One region of the Carnobacterium gallinarum DSM 4847 genome, then DNA from elsewhere that is predicted to be linked to it. Evidence: predicted binding sites of a transcription regulator. Region 1 holds the regulator's gene; each other region holds the start of a gene.

What was found. The regulator LexA, encoded in region 1, represses DNA repair genes until DNA is damaged. The targets are predictions, from matches to a motif close to CNAACANNTGTTNG.
Region 2: a site for LexA is predicted at 3,285-3,298, ahead of dinB (DNA polymerase IV). Genes of this name have one in related genera too.
Region 3: a site for LexA is predicted at 1,903-1,916, ahead of BR43_RS00655 (Y-family DNA polymerase). Genes of this name have one in related genera too.

Annotation. Positions count from the first base shown of each region.
Region 1 covers NZ_JQLU01000005.1:2,908,486-2,913,868, forward strand. The annotation lists gene BR43_RS18205 (DeoR/GlpR family DNA-binding transcription regulator) at 1-727, shown strand, start outside; gene BR43_RS18210 (hypothetical protein) at 864-1,316, opposite strand; gene BR43_RS18215 (hypothetical protein) at 1,515-1,808, opposite strand; gene lexA (transcriptional repressor LexA) at 1,945-2,568, opposite strand; gene BR43_RS18225 (DUF896 family protein) at 2,751-2,990, shown strand; gene tkt (transketolase) at 3,322-5,313, shown strand.
Region 2 covers NZ_JQLU01000005.1:2,794,660-2,800,042, reverse strand. The annotation lists gene BR43_RS17670 (DRTGG domain-containing protein) at 1-1,180, opposite strand, end outside; gene dinB (DNA polymerase IV) at 2,118-3,251, opposite strand; gene BR43_RS17660 (metal-dependent transcriptional regulator) at 3,374-4,021, opposite strand; gene adhE (bifunctional acetaldehyde-CoA/alcohol dehydrogenase) at 4,235-5,383, opposite strand, start outside.
Region 3 covers NZ_JQLU01000002.1:67,060-72,442, reverse strand. The annotation lists gene BR43_RS00665 (DUF2786 domain-containing protein) at 1-864, shown strand, start outside; gene BR43_RS00660 (helix-turn-helix domain-containing protein) at 886-1,767, shown strand; gene BR43_RS00655 (Y-family DNA polymerase) at 1,952-3,271, shown strand; gene BR43_RS00650 (hypothetical protein) at 3,264-3,464, shown strand; gene BR43_RS00645 (hypothetical protein) at 3,878-4,258, shown strand; gene BR43_RS00640 (helix-turn-helix domain-containing protein) at 4,629-4,982, shown strand; gene BR43_RS00635 (hypothetical protein) at 5,057-5,383, shown strand, end outside.

The DNA of each region.
Region 1 (5,383 bases):
TAGCGAAATAAAAAGATTACTTCAGCAAAAAAACGAATTATCAACGAATGAATTGATTACTTATTTTGCTGTTTCAAGAGATACGATTCGTAGAGATTTACTAGTTTTATCAAAAGAGGGGACGGTTAAAAGAACTCATGGGGGGATTATGAAAATAGCTTCTCAGACATCAATTCCCAGCTACAGTGATCGTTTGTATCAACTAACACCAGAAAAAGAAAAAATAGCGCAATTAGCTAATCAGTTTATTACGTCAAACCAGTTCTATTTTTTTGATGTTTCAACTTCGGTATTGAAACTTTCACAGCTAGTAAAAAAAACGATAACAGTTTATACACATTCACTAGATAATAGCATTGCGCTTTCTGGAAAAGAAGTTGTTTCATTGCACTTATTAGGCGGAGCATTTAATCAGGATGATCGCTTTTTTTATTCATTGAACGAGGCGGAATTGGTTCAAGATGTTCAATTTGAGTGTGCATTTATTGGGGCAGGAGCGATTAATTCAGCTGGCGTTTATTTTAAACATCAGGAAGATGCCTACATTAAAAAATTGATAAAAAAACAAAGCAAGCAGGTAATTCTCCTTGCAGAAAATACAACATTTACTAAAAATGCACCATATAAAGGGTTAAACCTCCAAGATATTGATATTTGGATTACAAATGAAGAACCAACGAAGAGACAACGAGATTTATTTGATGAAAGAACTAAAATCCTTTATTGATAGGTAGTTACGTTTGATTGAAAATAATAGGAGATAGCGTGTTGTAAACGGAAATAAATTAATTTTGAAAACTATGCTAATAAAATTTATAAAAAAACACCAACATATAAATTGCAGTTTTATATGTTGGTGTTTTTTAATTAAAATATAACTCATTTATATAATTTTGATAAGCTTCAAAGATGGCATAAAAGAAAAAGGCGATATAACTTGTTAGATCACGAGAGAATTCTAATAAATCTTCATGAGTTCGCTTTAAGTCACCGGCATCAATTGCATCTTTTAAAAAGATTAAAATGGCTGTATGAAATTCAAAAAAGTAGGCATGTAGCTCTTTTAAGGGGGTTCCCATTGCTGCACGATCCTCAGCAAGGTAACGACAAACATTATCATTAGGTTGATCATTTCGGAAATTATCTATCGCTAAACCAAGATAATAAATTCCTTGTTTTCGTTGTTCATTCGCAAAATTTGTTTCTTTTTCTCTAAGTAGATATTCATTTGTTTTTGTATAGTAGTCAGAGTAATATAAATCAAACAGTTGCTCTTTATGTTCGTCTATGTAATTAACTTCATTAATATAGTCCATCATTAAACTCCTTTTTACAAGTATATTGATATTTTTTTAATATAAGAATGGGAAATTCTAACAAAAACAATCATATAACAAATTTGGTATAAAAAATAGAAGAAAATGATATTTTTTAAAAGAAGTTGTGTAATTGTGAACAAAAAAACAGAAATCTAAGTAGATTTCTGTTTTTTTTATAAGAGCAAGCAAAGTTAATTAAGCAGTTTTTGCTTTAGGTTCACGACCTAAGATAAACTCTAAAATAGTTAATACTACTAGAATACCAACAATAATCATAAAGCTTCCAGATGTTTTAACTCCAAAATCCCATGTATTGTAAATCCAAATAACTACTAAACTGTAAAGAATAGAAAGAATATTTAATGCGCCGAAAGCCCATAAATTTCCATTTTCCTTATTTTTCAAATACATTCCGCAAAGACCAATACTTAAAACGATCCAAGCAACTTGAACTAATAAACTAAACCAATAAAATAAAAATGCAACCATCTTTTTTCCTCCTTTTTTATCCACCTATTAGATTTTAGCACAAATTAAAGTAGAAACAACTAATAGGACTTAAAATAATAAAAATAGTATTCAAATCAAGAACAAACTTGACATGAATACTATGAAATTGCTAAGTTTAAGAAATATGACTACGATAAAGTCCAACTACTTTTCCAAGAATACTTACTTCTTCTAGTATAATTGGTTCTAATGTATCATTTTCTGGTTGTAGACGATAATGGGTTTGCTCTTTGAAGAATCGTTTACATGTTGCTTCATCTTCATTTGTCATAGCGATAACGATATCACCATTGTCAGCATTTGCTTGTTTGCGTACAATGACATCGTCACCATCAAGAATCCCAGCATTAATCATACTTTCACCACGAATTTTTAACATAAACAATGAATCTGCATCGTAATTAAGATGCGGTGGAATTGGAAAGTAGTCACTAGCATCTTCTACAGCTAGAATTGGTTCACCAGCTGTTACAGTTCCTAATAAAGGTATTTTATCAGAAGGCACACCTAACTTTGAAAGACCAGCAGCTGTTAATTCAATTGCTCTGGGCTTACTTGGATCACGTTGGATATAACCGTTCTTTTCAAGGCGAGAAAGATGCCCATGAACAGTTGATGTTGAAGAGAGGGAAACTGCAGTACCAATCTCACGAACAGTTGGTGGATAACCTTTTAATTGCACCTGTTCATGTATGTACTGAAGTACCTCAATCTGTCTTGATTCTGGTGTTTTACGCATAATTTAGTGCACCTCATTTCTCTTATGATTTCTTGAATATAGAATACCATAGTTTTGAATAAAAATCAAACAGATGTTCGTATTACTTTTTTAGAATAAAAAAATAATCAAAGGAATATATTTTTTTGATTATTTTTGGTATAGTAATGTAAGTAGAATGAAAGAGATGGAGTGAATGGATTATGTTAGGAAAAAATAAAATTGCACGTATTAATGAATTGGCAAATAAGGCTAAGGCCGACGGATTAACCTTAACAGAACAAACTGAGCAAAAAAAATTAAGAGAAGAGTATTTAGCTGCGTTTCGTGGTGGAATGCGTAACCATATTGAGGGAATGAAAGTCGTAGATGATGATGGAAAAGATGTCACACCAGATAAGCTAAAAGACATTCAAAAAGAAAAGGGACTACATGGTCGCTAAAAAAATGAGTTTACTAAGAAAATCTCTTAGTGAACTTTTTTAATATCTATAATTAAATCTAAATTTGGTAAGTTAAAAAGTAATTTAGATATGAATAATAGTGAAAAATACTTAAATTTAAAAAAACGAAAGTTTTTATTGTTAAATTTTATGTTAAAATTAAGTGGATTTTAAGAACTCAAAAGCTAGTTGTATAAAGGTTTTATTTACCTAAAAAGATAAAGGAAGAGTGCTACAAAAAGAAAAATCTATGAGAAACTTGCTAGAAAGCGTTGCACAAATGCAAATAAAACAGTAGAATAAAGGTATAAAAACCGAGAGGATGATTTAATTGTTCGATACAACTGACCAACTTGCAGTAAACACGATTAGAACACTGAGTATTGAGGGGATTCAAAAAGCAAATTCAGGACATCCTGGTTTACCGATGGGTTCTGCTCCAATGGCGTATACTCTTTGGACAAAACACTTAAAAGTTAATCCTAAAAATTCAACTTGGGTAGACCGTGATCGTTTTGTGCTTTCAGCAGGACATGGCTCAATGCTATTATATAGCATGCTTCATTTAGCAGGCTATCAAGTAACAATCAATGATTTACAAAATTTCCGTCAATGGGGAAGTAAAACTCCGGGACATCCAGAAGTTCATCATACAGATGGAGTTGAAGCAACAACTGGCCCGCTTGGTCAAGGAATTGCGAATGCTGTGGGGATGGCAATGGCTGAAGCGCATATTGCAGCTACGTATAACAAAGAAGGACACAAAATTGTCGATCACTTTACCTATGCATTATGTGGGGATGGCGATTTAATGGAAGGCGTGTCTGCAGAAGCAGCAAGTATGGCAGGACATCTAGAATTAGGAAAATTAGTCGTTTTATACGATTCAAATGATATTTCATTAGATGGACCAACTTCAAAAGCCTTTACTGAGAATGTAGGCAAACGTTTTGAAGCATATAACTGGCAACATATATTAGTTAAAGACGGTAATGATTTAGCTGAGATTGAGAAAGCTCTTGAAGCAGCAAAAGCTGAAACGAAAAAACCAACTTTAATTGAAGTGAAAACTGTCATCGGATTTGGGGCACCAAATCAAGGGACATCTAAAGTTCATGGAGCTCCACTTGGAATTGAAGGAATTGCAGCTGCTAAAAAAGTGTATGGTTGGGATTATCCTGATTTTACAGTTCCAGCTGAAGTAACTGCACGTTTTAAAGAAACAATGATTGATAAGGGTGCAGAAGCTGAATCAACTTGGAATGAAACTTTTGCAGCTTATAAAGGTGCTTATCCAGAATTAGCAGCTCAATTTGAACAAGTAATGTCTGGCAAATTACCAAGTGATTGGGATAGCGAACTGCCAGTTTATGAACTTGGTGCAAGTGCTGCATCTCGTGTAACAAGCAGTGAAACAATTCAAGCACTATCTAAAAAAATTCCAGGTTTCTGGGGTGGATCAGCTGATTTATCAGCATCAAATAATACAATGGTTACAGGGGAAAAAGATTTTGAACCTGGTCAATATGAAGGACGTAATATTTGGTACGGTGTGCGTGAATTTGCAATGGCAGCAGCTATGAATGGAATTGCTTTACATGGTGGCTCTCGGATTTATGGCGGAACATTCTTTGTCTTTACTGACTATTTCCGTGCAGCGATTCGTTTAGCAGCAATTACCAGCACACCAGTAACGTATGTTTTAACACATGATTCAATTGCAGTTGGGGAAGATGGCCCAACACATGAACCAATTGAACAATTATCAAGTTTACGTGGTATGCCAAATCTTTCAGTAATTCGTCCAGCAGATGGAAATGAAGTTGTAGCAGCTTGGGAACAAGCAATCACTTCAACAGACCATCCAACAGTACTTGTCTTGACTCGTCAAAACTTACCTGTTATCGAAGGCACTAAAGAAAATGCACGTAAAAATGTAGCTAAAGGTGGTTATGTAATCTCACCACAAGATGGCGCAACTCCAGCAGGAATCTTGATTGCAACAGGATCAGAAGTAGCATTGGCTATCGAGGCTCAAAAAGTCTTGAAAGCGGATGGACAAGATGTAGCTGTTGTTTCAATGCCAAGTTTTGATTTATTCTTGAAACAAGACAAGGCGTATCAAGAAAGTGTTTTACCAACAGCTGTTCGTAAACGTGTTTCAATTGAAATGGGCGCAACTTTTGGTTGGGAACGTTTTGTTGGACTTGATGGAGCGATGATTGGAATCGATAAATTTGGTGCAAGCGCGCCAGGGAATATTGTCATTGAGCAATATGGTTTCACGGTTGAAAATGTTGTTTCAACTTTTAAAGGTCTTTAAAAAATAACTTAAAGCAAGGCTGAAGATTCATTTCGGTCTTGTTTTTTTACTTAGATCAGACTAAATAATC
Region 2 (5,383 bases), 110 kb from region 1:
AATAATGTAAGTTCATCTGTTCAATTACTGCATTGCGTTTTTGATAAGCGAGTAACGTACGTTGTGAAGCATTCGCAATTAATTCACTTAGGACACCAAATGAAATGGTTCCAACACTATTCGTCATTTGAGGACTTACAGTGAATTTAAAGGCTGGAATCGCGGATCCCCATTCAGCTGGATCTGTATTAACCAATTCTAGTTGTTCCGCAATTTGATCCGCGATTGTGTCTCCAACTTGTGGTTGGCGCTGAGCTAATTGCATCGCCTTCATAACATCCTGACGAGAAATAATCCCCATTAAAGTTAAATCATCCATAACAACGGGCATGACCTCTAAACCATCCCAAATCATTAAATGACCTACACTGGCAACACTCATATGAGTTTTAACGTAGGACGGTTCTTTCGTCATTACTCGATCAATCCCTAAAGTATCTTGTTTTCCAACAACATCTTTAGCTGTAACAATTCCAATCAAACGCATTTTTTTGTTAACCACTGGGAAACGAGAATGATGACTTTGATCATTTAGTTTCCGGTAATCTGCAACTGTATCTTCGCTATTTAAGTACATTGTTTTCGCTATATTGGTATAAATATCTCCAACAAGCATAATGTCTTTTTTAATCAATTGATCCGTCATCGCTCGGTTAATCATCGTCGCGACAGTAAACGAATCATACGTTGTCCGAATAACTGGCATCTCCAATTGATTAGCTAATTCAACAATTTCATCATTTGTATCAAAGCCACCAGTAATTAGTACCGCTGCTCCATTTTCTAATGCTAAACGTTGGGCGCCAATACGATTCCCAACAATCATCAATGAGCCAGGTGTAATATAACGTAGCATTGCTTCTTCAGTCATAGCACCAATAATAAATTTATTTAAGGTTTTATCTAGTCCTGATATCCCACCTAAAATATCTCCTTCAATGATTTTTACAACTTCACCAAAGGTTAATTTTTCAAAATGTTCTTTCATTTTACGTTCAATTCGGATAGTTCCAACTCGTTGAATCGTTGAAACTAAGCCAATATTTTCAGCTTCTTTAATTGCTCGATAAGCGGTTCCTTCGCTTACTTGTAAGTTTTTTGCAATCAAGCGCACCGAAATTCGTTCCCCAACAGGAAGTGTCTCAATGTACGCCAATATCTGATCATGCTTTGTAGGCATCTCTCGCCCCTCCGTTTCACTACTATTCAGTTGCTTAAACAACTGTCCTCATACTTTAAATAAGTTTTACTTCTCTAATATGATATGAGAGCTTTTTATCTTTGATTAATTAAATGAACTAGCTCATATAGTGAATCGGTTCAATTTATTTTTTTAACATTCATCAACCATTCTAGTGAGTTTGTATCAGCATTCTTCCTTCACTCCATGTTGCTAAATAAAGCGGTATATTCTGAATAAAAAATGTTTCTCATGAATTTATTTCCTGTAATAAAAAGAACAGTTAAAATTATTCAATCTGTATTGGTTATAAAAATGACACATGACGGTTGATACCTTGTATTATCCATCTAAAGTTTCTATTTAGTGTGTTATACTTTCCTAAAAAAACTGTATCAGTATTATTTAATTATAGCGTTATTTTTATTTAATTACAACTGATAATCCCGATTAATAAAAAAAGCACACCTTATATATAGTAAAAAAGTATACTAGCTTAAACTCTATCTAGTATACTTTAATCTTTATTCACTTTTTAAGACTTGTATTTTGACTCTCTCCATCATTGACTGAGTCCACTTCCGAATGGTGTGTTTTCGCATAAATAAAGGCATCCATGTCCACATCAGATTAAGCCCACTATCTTCTTCACTAAAATCAAATGTATAACTAGCATATTTTCTGAATAAGTCAAAATATGAAATTGCATTCTGTCTTCTAATTGATAAAGTTATTTATACGTTGACCCAACTACTCCCATTTGCTCCCTAGTAATTACCGTTTCAATAACTTGTGGCATCATTTTAGCCAGTCACATAAACGCCAAACATCCTTAATAGCTGCCGGTATAATTAATTATTCATACCCTATTTTCCTCCAACCTACTTCTCTTCTCAATCTATCATAAAACACATACAGTTTAAATAAATATCAGTATTCAAGAGTAAGATTTATTCGACCATAAAGGCAATACAATATTCTCAAAAGCCTGAGGATCTAATCCAGTCACGGTTATACCTAATAAACGGATTCCTTTTTCCAAACTTCCAGCATCTTCCCACAAACTTTGAGCATGAAAGAAAATCTCTTCACTACTCTTTGTATAAGTTGGTAAGCTCACTCGTCTAGTAATTGTCTCATAATCAGAATTGCGTAATTTTACAACAATAATCTTGCCATGTTTTTGATTGCGTTCTAAAGATGCTTGAACTTTTCCAGCTAAAAATCGTAACTCTGCTAATACTTCCTCTTCTGTTGTTAATGGTTTACCATACGTATGCTCTCGACCAATTGACTTACGCTCACGGGAAACGCGAACTGGTGAATCATCAATCCCACGAACTTTTCTATAAAGCGAATAGCCCATTTTCCCAAAATAGTGAATTAATTCTAACTCATCTTTCTGATATAAATCTGCTCCATTAAAAATGTTTAATTGATACATTTTCTCAGCAGTCTTTTTCCCAACGCCATAAAATTTGCTGATTTCTAGATTATTTAGAAATTCATATGCTTTTTCAGGAGGAATTACCGTAATACCTGAAGGTTTTTGATAATCTGAGGCAAGTTTTGCTATAAATTTATTATAGGAAACACCTGCTGAACAGGTTAAATGTAATTCTTCATAGATTGCTTGTTGAATTAAAGCAGCAATTTTAGTTGCACTTTTAATATTTTTTTTATTTTCTGTAACATCCAAATAAGCTTCATCTAATGACAAAGGTTCGATGATGTCTGTAAAACGTTTAAATATTTCATGAATACTTGCTGAAACTTCTGAATAAAGTTCATGACGACCAGGAACAAAAATAGCTTCTGGACAAAGTTCATAAGCCTTTTGAGCACTCATAGCTGAATGAATACCAAACTTTCTCGCTTCATAATTTGCCGTTGTCACAACACCACGTCCACCATTATCTTTTGGATGTCGAGCTATTACTAACGGTTTCCCTTTTAATGACGGATTTTCACGTTCTTCAACAGAGGCGTAGAAAGCATCCATATCCACATGAATAATTTTACGGGAAGTATCACGAATAGGTTCATCAAACTGAATAACACTACTTCTCATCTTTCTACACCTCCATTTTCTATTAGTATAACACGAACATAAGTTCTTTCCAAGTGATAAAAAAAGCTTATGAATTGCATCTAAATCATTTTAAGATTATAGATTACAAATCTAAGCTTCAATTAAATTGCTTGAATAAAAATATTACAAGCCGCTTTATGACTAATCTGAATCTTTTCGGTTCCTTTTAATAACGTAATTGGTCCTTCATAGGCTCCGATTTCAATAATAGTACATTGATCCCCAATTTCTAATCCAACTGAAACGAGGTAATCAAGTAATTCACGATCATCTAACACTCGTTGAATTTGAATTGTATCGTTTATTTTCATTTCAATTAATGTTTGCAATTCTCTTTCAATAATTCTGCCATCTCGATCAGGAATTACTCCGCCATGAGGACAATTTTTAGGAAACTCTAAATATTCTTCTAAACGATCAGATAAAATAGTGGAGGTGACATGCTCCAATACTTCGGCTTCATCATGTACTTCATTCCATGAATAACCTAAGTTTTCTACTAAAAAAACTTCCCATAAACGATGTTTTCGGACTAAAATGCCTGCTTTCAAAAGACCAGCATCCGTTAACTGCACTCCTTGATAAGGTGTATGCTCAACAAAACCTTCTTTTAATAGTTTAGACATCATTTCACTAACTGAAGCAGCTGATACATTTAAGCCAGAAACAATCTGCTTATTATTGACTTTAGTATGAGCTCCGCCAAGTTCAAATATAATTTTTAAATAGTCTTCTTTATTAGGTGTCATCAATTTCACCTTTCTTTTTCAAGTTATTCCCAATTAGCACATTAAACTCTAATTCATTTAAAGTTTATACACTATCTTATCGAATATTTCGTTAAATATCAAGCACAATTCTTAAATCTGACATGAATTGTCCATAAAAAACCTATTCGCCTGAATCTTATCAAGCGAATAGGTTTGATTGGAGTTTAGTTCATTTTGTTAATAAAAGTAAGCTTACTCACCTTTATAAGAATCAATAATGATTTGACGCAATTCGCTGATTAAAGGCTCTTTAGGATTTGCAGTTGTACATTGATCCATAAATGCTAATTCAGCCATGTTGTCTACAGTATTATCAAGAACTTCTTGAGTAACGCCTTGACCTTTCAAACTCATATCAATGTTTACATCTTTACCTAATTTAATGATTTCTTGTACTAGAGATTCAACTAATTCAGCTGTATTTTTTCCTTTGAAGCCCATGAAGCGAGCAATATCAGCGTAATCTTCGTCTGCACGGAAGAATTCATATTTAGGGAACAATGCATGTTTAGAAGGATCTTTTGCATTGTAACGGATAACATGAGGCATTAAGATTGCATTTGTACGACCATGAGGAATGTTGTATTCTCCACCAATTTTGTGTGCGATTGAGTGGTTAATTCCTAAGAATGCATTGGCAAAGGCCATACCCGCCATTGTTGATGCATTGTGCATTTTTTCTCTAGCTTCTTCGTTAGCTAAATCATATGAGTTGCGTAGGTTTTCAAAGACTAATTTGATTGCTTGTAAGCTTAAACCACGAGTGTAATCACTTGCCATTACTGACACATATGATTCAATTGCATGAGTTAAAACATCCATTCCTGTATCAGCAGTAACTGATTTAGGTACACTCATAACAAATTGCGGATCAATGATTGCTACATCTGGTGTTAATGCATAATCTGCTAATGGGTATTTAACATGTGTTTCACTATCTGTAATAACCGCAAATGGCGTTACTTCAGAACCAGTACCAGAAGTTGTTGGGATACAGACAAATTGTGTTTTTGTTAATGCTGGGATTTTGTACGTACGTTTGCGAATATCTAAGAATTTTTGTTTAGCGCCAAAGAATTCAGTTTCTGGTTTTTCAAAGAATAACCACATACCTTTAGCAGCATCCATTGCCGAACCACCACCAAGAGCGATGATTGTGTCTGGATTGAAGGCTAACATTGCTTCAGTACCTTTTTCAACAGTATTTGTAGATGGGTTAGGCTCAACTTGCGAGAATACTTCAACTTGAACGCTGTTGTTGCGTTTGTTTAATTCTTTCATAACTAAGTCAGCATAGCCAAATTGAACCATACCTGGATCACATACTAAGAAGACGCGTTC
Region 3 (5,383 bases), on a different contig from region 1:
ATATCTGAAGAGATAAACGAAGAAAGTGTAACTATTTTTAAAAAGATGTTTTGGTGGGAAAGGCAGCTATCTTCCATTATTGGTGAAAATTTTAGAGTGAAAGTTTTTTGGAGAAATAAAACGTTAGATGGGGAGCATAAAAGAAAATCTAAAATAGTCTTTTACGGGTTAGAGAAAGACTTGGAATTAGCTAAAGAAATGTATTTATTAGCGTTTGAAGCCCTTGTTTATCATAGTAAAACCTATATTTCTTACTACTATGAAGAGACAGGAGAAGCTAGAGAAAGGTATATAACAGAGTCCGTTAAATCCAGCTATATAAGTGGATTTTTGGAGGGTTTAGAAAACAGATTTGCAGAACAAGTGGCTATTTTACAAGAAGAATATTCTTTGTTGGTAATGATGCCTGAAGTTGTAGAAAAAAGTTATGAAGAAATGTCAAAAGGGTTTGGATCATATTCTATAAATACTCCTCCACCTGTTATTGGTGAAGCTTATAAAGAAGGTTTGAAAAAGGGGAATGGAATAGACTTTACAAAAAGTACAATTGACACTACGGATTATTCGAGTGTTTACAACAAGATTATCACCTATTCTCAAGGTGCCACAAGAGATCTATTAGCTAAAATAATTAAAATTGAAAATGAAACAATGATTTTACTAAACTGCTATGACATGCAAAATGAAGATTTACCAACATTTTATAAATGGGAGCTAGCATTCGATTACCCTTTTGAATTTGCAAAGGAAAAAGATATTGTTAGATTCGATAAAAATTTAGTTAGTTTTAAAAAAAATTATTCTCAATCTTTTGATGAATTAGAAGTGGAACTTGGTGTTCAGTTAAACTGTCATCAAAACTAAAAAATAGAATGGAGTGGTGATATGAACGTAGGAACAATGATTAAAGATGCTAGGAGAGCAAAAGGGTTAAATCAACAAGAATTATGTGAGGGAATTTGTACACAAGCTACTATAAGTAATTTAGAGAGTAATCGAACTTTGCCAAACGCTCGAACACTGAAATTAATTGCAGACAGGTTGATGATTGATTTTAATGAACTGATGGACCTCTTCCCAAATAAAAATGGAAAAAATGAGATACTACAGTCGGCAAAAGTATCATTAAGAATGAAGGACTATGAGAAAGTAAGAAAAATTTTGCTTAAAAATTCTAATTTAAAGAAATTATCAAATAATGAAGTGAAGGAGTATCATTATTATCTTGGCATGGCAGAATTACTAGGAAATAATAATGTTCCGGATGCAATGTATCATTTTAATTTAGGGTTACAAGTGGTGGATAATAGAATGGATCTGATTGGAATTTCAACTTTAAATGGGATAGGCTATGCCTATTTTATGAATAAGGAAAGTGAGAAAGCTAAATTTTATTTTGAAAAGTCATTAACACAATTAAAAGAAATGAGAAGTGGTGATGATAAATTCTTAGACTTAGTAGAATTCAGTAAAATATATTATCATTCGGCAAAATATTATTCATACGTGAAGGAATATGATAAATCAAATGATTTACTTTCTAAGGCAATAGACTTGCAGAAAAAAGAAGGCGAATTACCAGGGCTAGAAATACTTTATTTTGAAAAAGGTGTAAATTTTGCACTATCTAATGAATTAACAGCTGGTAAAAAAATGATTTTTATCGCTTTAGCATTATGCGAAATCAACTTGAATGAGATCCTTATCACACGAATATTAAAAGAAGCAAAAGAATTGGGAATGAATTCAATTGCATACGAAAAATAAATAAAAGAAAGAAGTATTAATCTGTTATTTTATTAAATTGAAATCACAAAGATGCTTACTAGAAATTAATAAAAAAAAGGGCTCGAATTAGAGTTCTTTTTTTTGCTATTTATTGGTGTTGTTCGCTTTACAACGCGAACTTCTGTTCGCATAATAAGGAAAATGAAATGAAAGGATGACAAGTATGGAAGTTGAAATGGATTATTCAAATGAGCCTCATGATGATATTTTATGTGTCGACGTAAAATCTTTTTACGCCTCGGTTGAGTGCGTTGAGAGGAAGTTAAATCCTTTAACAACGATGCTTGTTGTCATGTCCAATGCAGAAAATGCTGGTGGTTTAGTGCTAGCAGCTTCACCAGCTGCAAAGAAGCGGTTAGGTATTTCAAACGTGTCCCGAAAATATGACTTGCCAGATCATAAAGATTTACTCGTAGTACCGCCACGAATGTCCCTTTATATAGAGAAAAACAAAGAGATACTTAATATATTCAGGAAGTACGCTATAGAGGACGATATTTTAGTCTACTCTATCGATGAAGCCTTTATAAGAGTGTCACCAGTCAAAAAATTATTTCACTCTAGCGCTTACGAAATCGCTCGTAAAATCCAAAAAGATATATACCATAGTCTTGGTTTATATGTGACGGTTGGGATAGGGGACAATTTACTTTTAGCAAAACTAGCCCTGGATAATGAAGCAAAAAACGCCAAAGATTTTAAAGCTGAATGGCGTTATGAAGACGTTCAAGAAAAGGTTTGGAGTATTGATCCGCTCACCAATTTTTGGGGGATTGGTTCTAAAACAGCAAATAAGCTAAAATTGATGGGAATACGCTCTATAAGAGATTTAGCCAATGCTGATGTAATGAGGCTAAAGAACAAATTCGGCGTACTTGGAGAACAATTATATGCACATAGCTGGGGCTTAGACAGAAGCGACATTACAAAAAAGCACATGACGCTTGAAAAGTCATACGGAAACTCACAAGTCCTTACAAAGGATTATTATATAAAAGAAGAAATAGAAGTCGTAATAAAGGAAATAGCCGAACAGGTCGCAAGTAGATTAAGGAAGCACGATTGCCAAAGTGGTTGTGTGTCATTGATGGTCGGTTATTCAATTAACCAAACTGAAAAAGGCTTTAACAGACAAATGAAAATTCCATTTACTAACAATACGAAGGAGATAGCAAAGCATTGCTTATATATTTTCAACAAGTATTACCTAGGGGCACCAGTGCGCCATTTAGGGGTTTCGTGTTCAAAATTAAAAGTTGATTTAGCTGTACAATTAGATCTGTTTAAAGAGCCTGAAAGCCAGTTAAATGAGCTTGTAATTGATGATATTGTTGATAGAGTAAGAAGAAAATACGGTTTTTCTTCAATTGTACACGCAAGTAGTTTAATAGAAGGAGCAACAGCAATTAAGCGGAGTTCATTAGTCGGTGGTCATGCTAGTGGACATATTAAAGCTATTGCAGGCATAGATAAAAATGAATGATATTCTAGCGTATGAATCGGGGGAAATGACGTTAAACGACTTACAAGAATCCTTGCAGGGATTAGGAGAATATGAGTATTTGGAAATAGGAAGCAATCGGTTAACTTTTTATCTTCAGTTAATAACTGAAGGCGTAATATTCGATTACTCGACTCCAATTTTTGCAGAATGGGAAAATTCCTTGAACTTTTAAAAAAACATAAGAAAAGGTGCAATGAGTAATTTTAAATACTCATTGCACCTTTTTTGTGTTTAAAAGTGCTAATTACATAAAAAAATAATAATAGGTTCAAAGGTCAAAAGGCAAATGAAGAAGTTCAAATAATTAGATCAAAAGAAAAAAGATTAAAAAATCCAGGGCGAGTGCTTAAAGCTTTCAGCTTTTAAAATAACTAAAAAAATGAATTTTCTAGGAAGTCTAACGAACCCTGGAACGATTAAAAAGGAGTAGTTACGTATTAGTAAAACTCAGTTTGTGAAAATATAGATAGAGTAAAATAGATAATTGACATATACGCATGATGCGTAGTATAATAAAAGAGGAAGAGGTACGCATGGTGCGTAGTTCAGTTGTTTTTTAGTATTTTGAAAGGGATAGGTAAGGATATGGAACAAATTAATATCAATTTTTCTACTCACTTTAAAAAAATGTGGTTTAACTGTGGGCTAGATGAAATGGATTTAGCAGATTTAGAAAAGAACATTATTGAATTTGAACATTGGCGAGAGAGTAAAGATCAAGTATTAGGTGATCTAATTGCTGGAACAGGTGGAGCTATTAAATTAAGATTTACTAGTAGCAAATCAAAAAAAGGTAAGAGTGGCAGTGAGCGAGCGATATATTGCGCTTTTGACGTCAATGGTAATATCAGAGAATACAACTTTATTTTATGCTATGCTAAAAATAGTAAAGAGACTTTAACAAGTAAAGAAAAAAAAGCTTTAAAAAATGTAGTAAAAGAATTAAAGAAAAATCGACCTAATTAATTAAAAAAACTAACCTAAATAAAATACTAAAAAAAAAACTAACTCAAATAAAATACCAATAAAAAACTAACCTAAATAAAATACTAAAAAAAAAACTAACTCAAATAAAATACCAATAAAAAACTAACCTAAATAAAATACTAAAAAAAAAACTAACTCAAATAAAATACCAATAAAAAACTAACCTAAATAAAATACTAAAAAAAAACTAACTCAAATAAAATACCAATAAAAAACTAACCTAAATAAAATACTAAAAAAAAAACTAACTCAAATAAAATACCAATAAAAAACTAACCTAAATAAAATACTAAAAAAAAAAACTAACTCAAATAAACTATAATAATACAAAAAAAGGGTGGCAATTAAAATGACTAAAAAAATAATACAAGAAGTAACAGAAGAAATGTTTTTAGCGGATTTAGAAGCGTCTTTTGCTGACTTTTTAACTGATAAGGAGGGTGTTAAATCAGTAGATAGAAGGATATACAAAATAAAAAAAGCTCCTGTCTATTCAGCACAAGATATTAAAAGAATTAGAAATAAATACAATTATTCTCAAAAAACATTAGCTAGTATTTTAAATGTGTCTGTAAGGACTGTAGAAAATTGGGAAATATCTAAATCGCAACCAAGCGGAAGTACCTTCCGACTTTTAGAACTACTAGAAAAGATGAATTTTACTGAAGAAATTGAAGAAAGAATAATTGTGAACGCGAATTAAAGTGGTTCTGTCGCAAAGTTGAATATGGCATTATTTTGTTATTGCCAATTGATAGAAGAAAGTGAGTTCATATAATGGAGTTATTTAAATATTTTTTTAAAAGAGTAGCAGATAAAACAAGTGAACCAAATAGTTCAGATAGTTCAGATAGTTCAGATGTAGAAACTTTCATCTCAAATAATTTAAAATCGATATTTCCAACTTTGGTACAAAATGCTGCCTCAAATATTTTAAATTTAAAATATGTAAATGTTTATGAGTGGCATGTAAATGTAGGTGTTCGATCTAATTCTGGAAAAACAACTTGGGAATTTGATTTATATTTTGATGATGGTAATGATAATTTTACTGAAAATTGCACAAGAGGAATTTCTGGATACACAAATGCTTCAGCACCAATA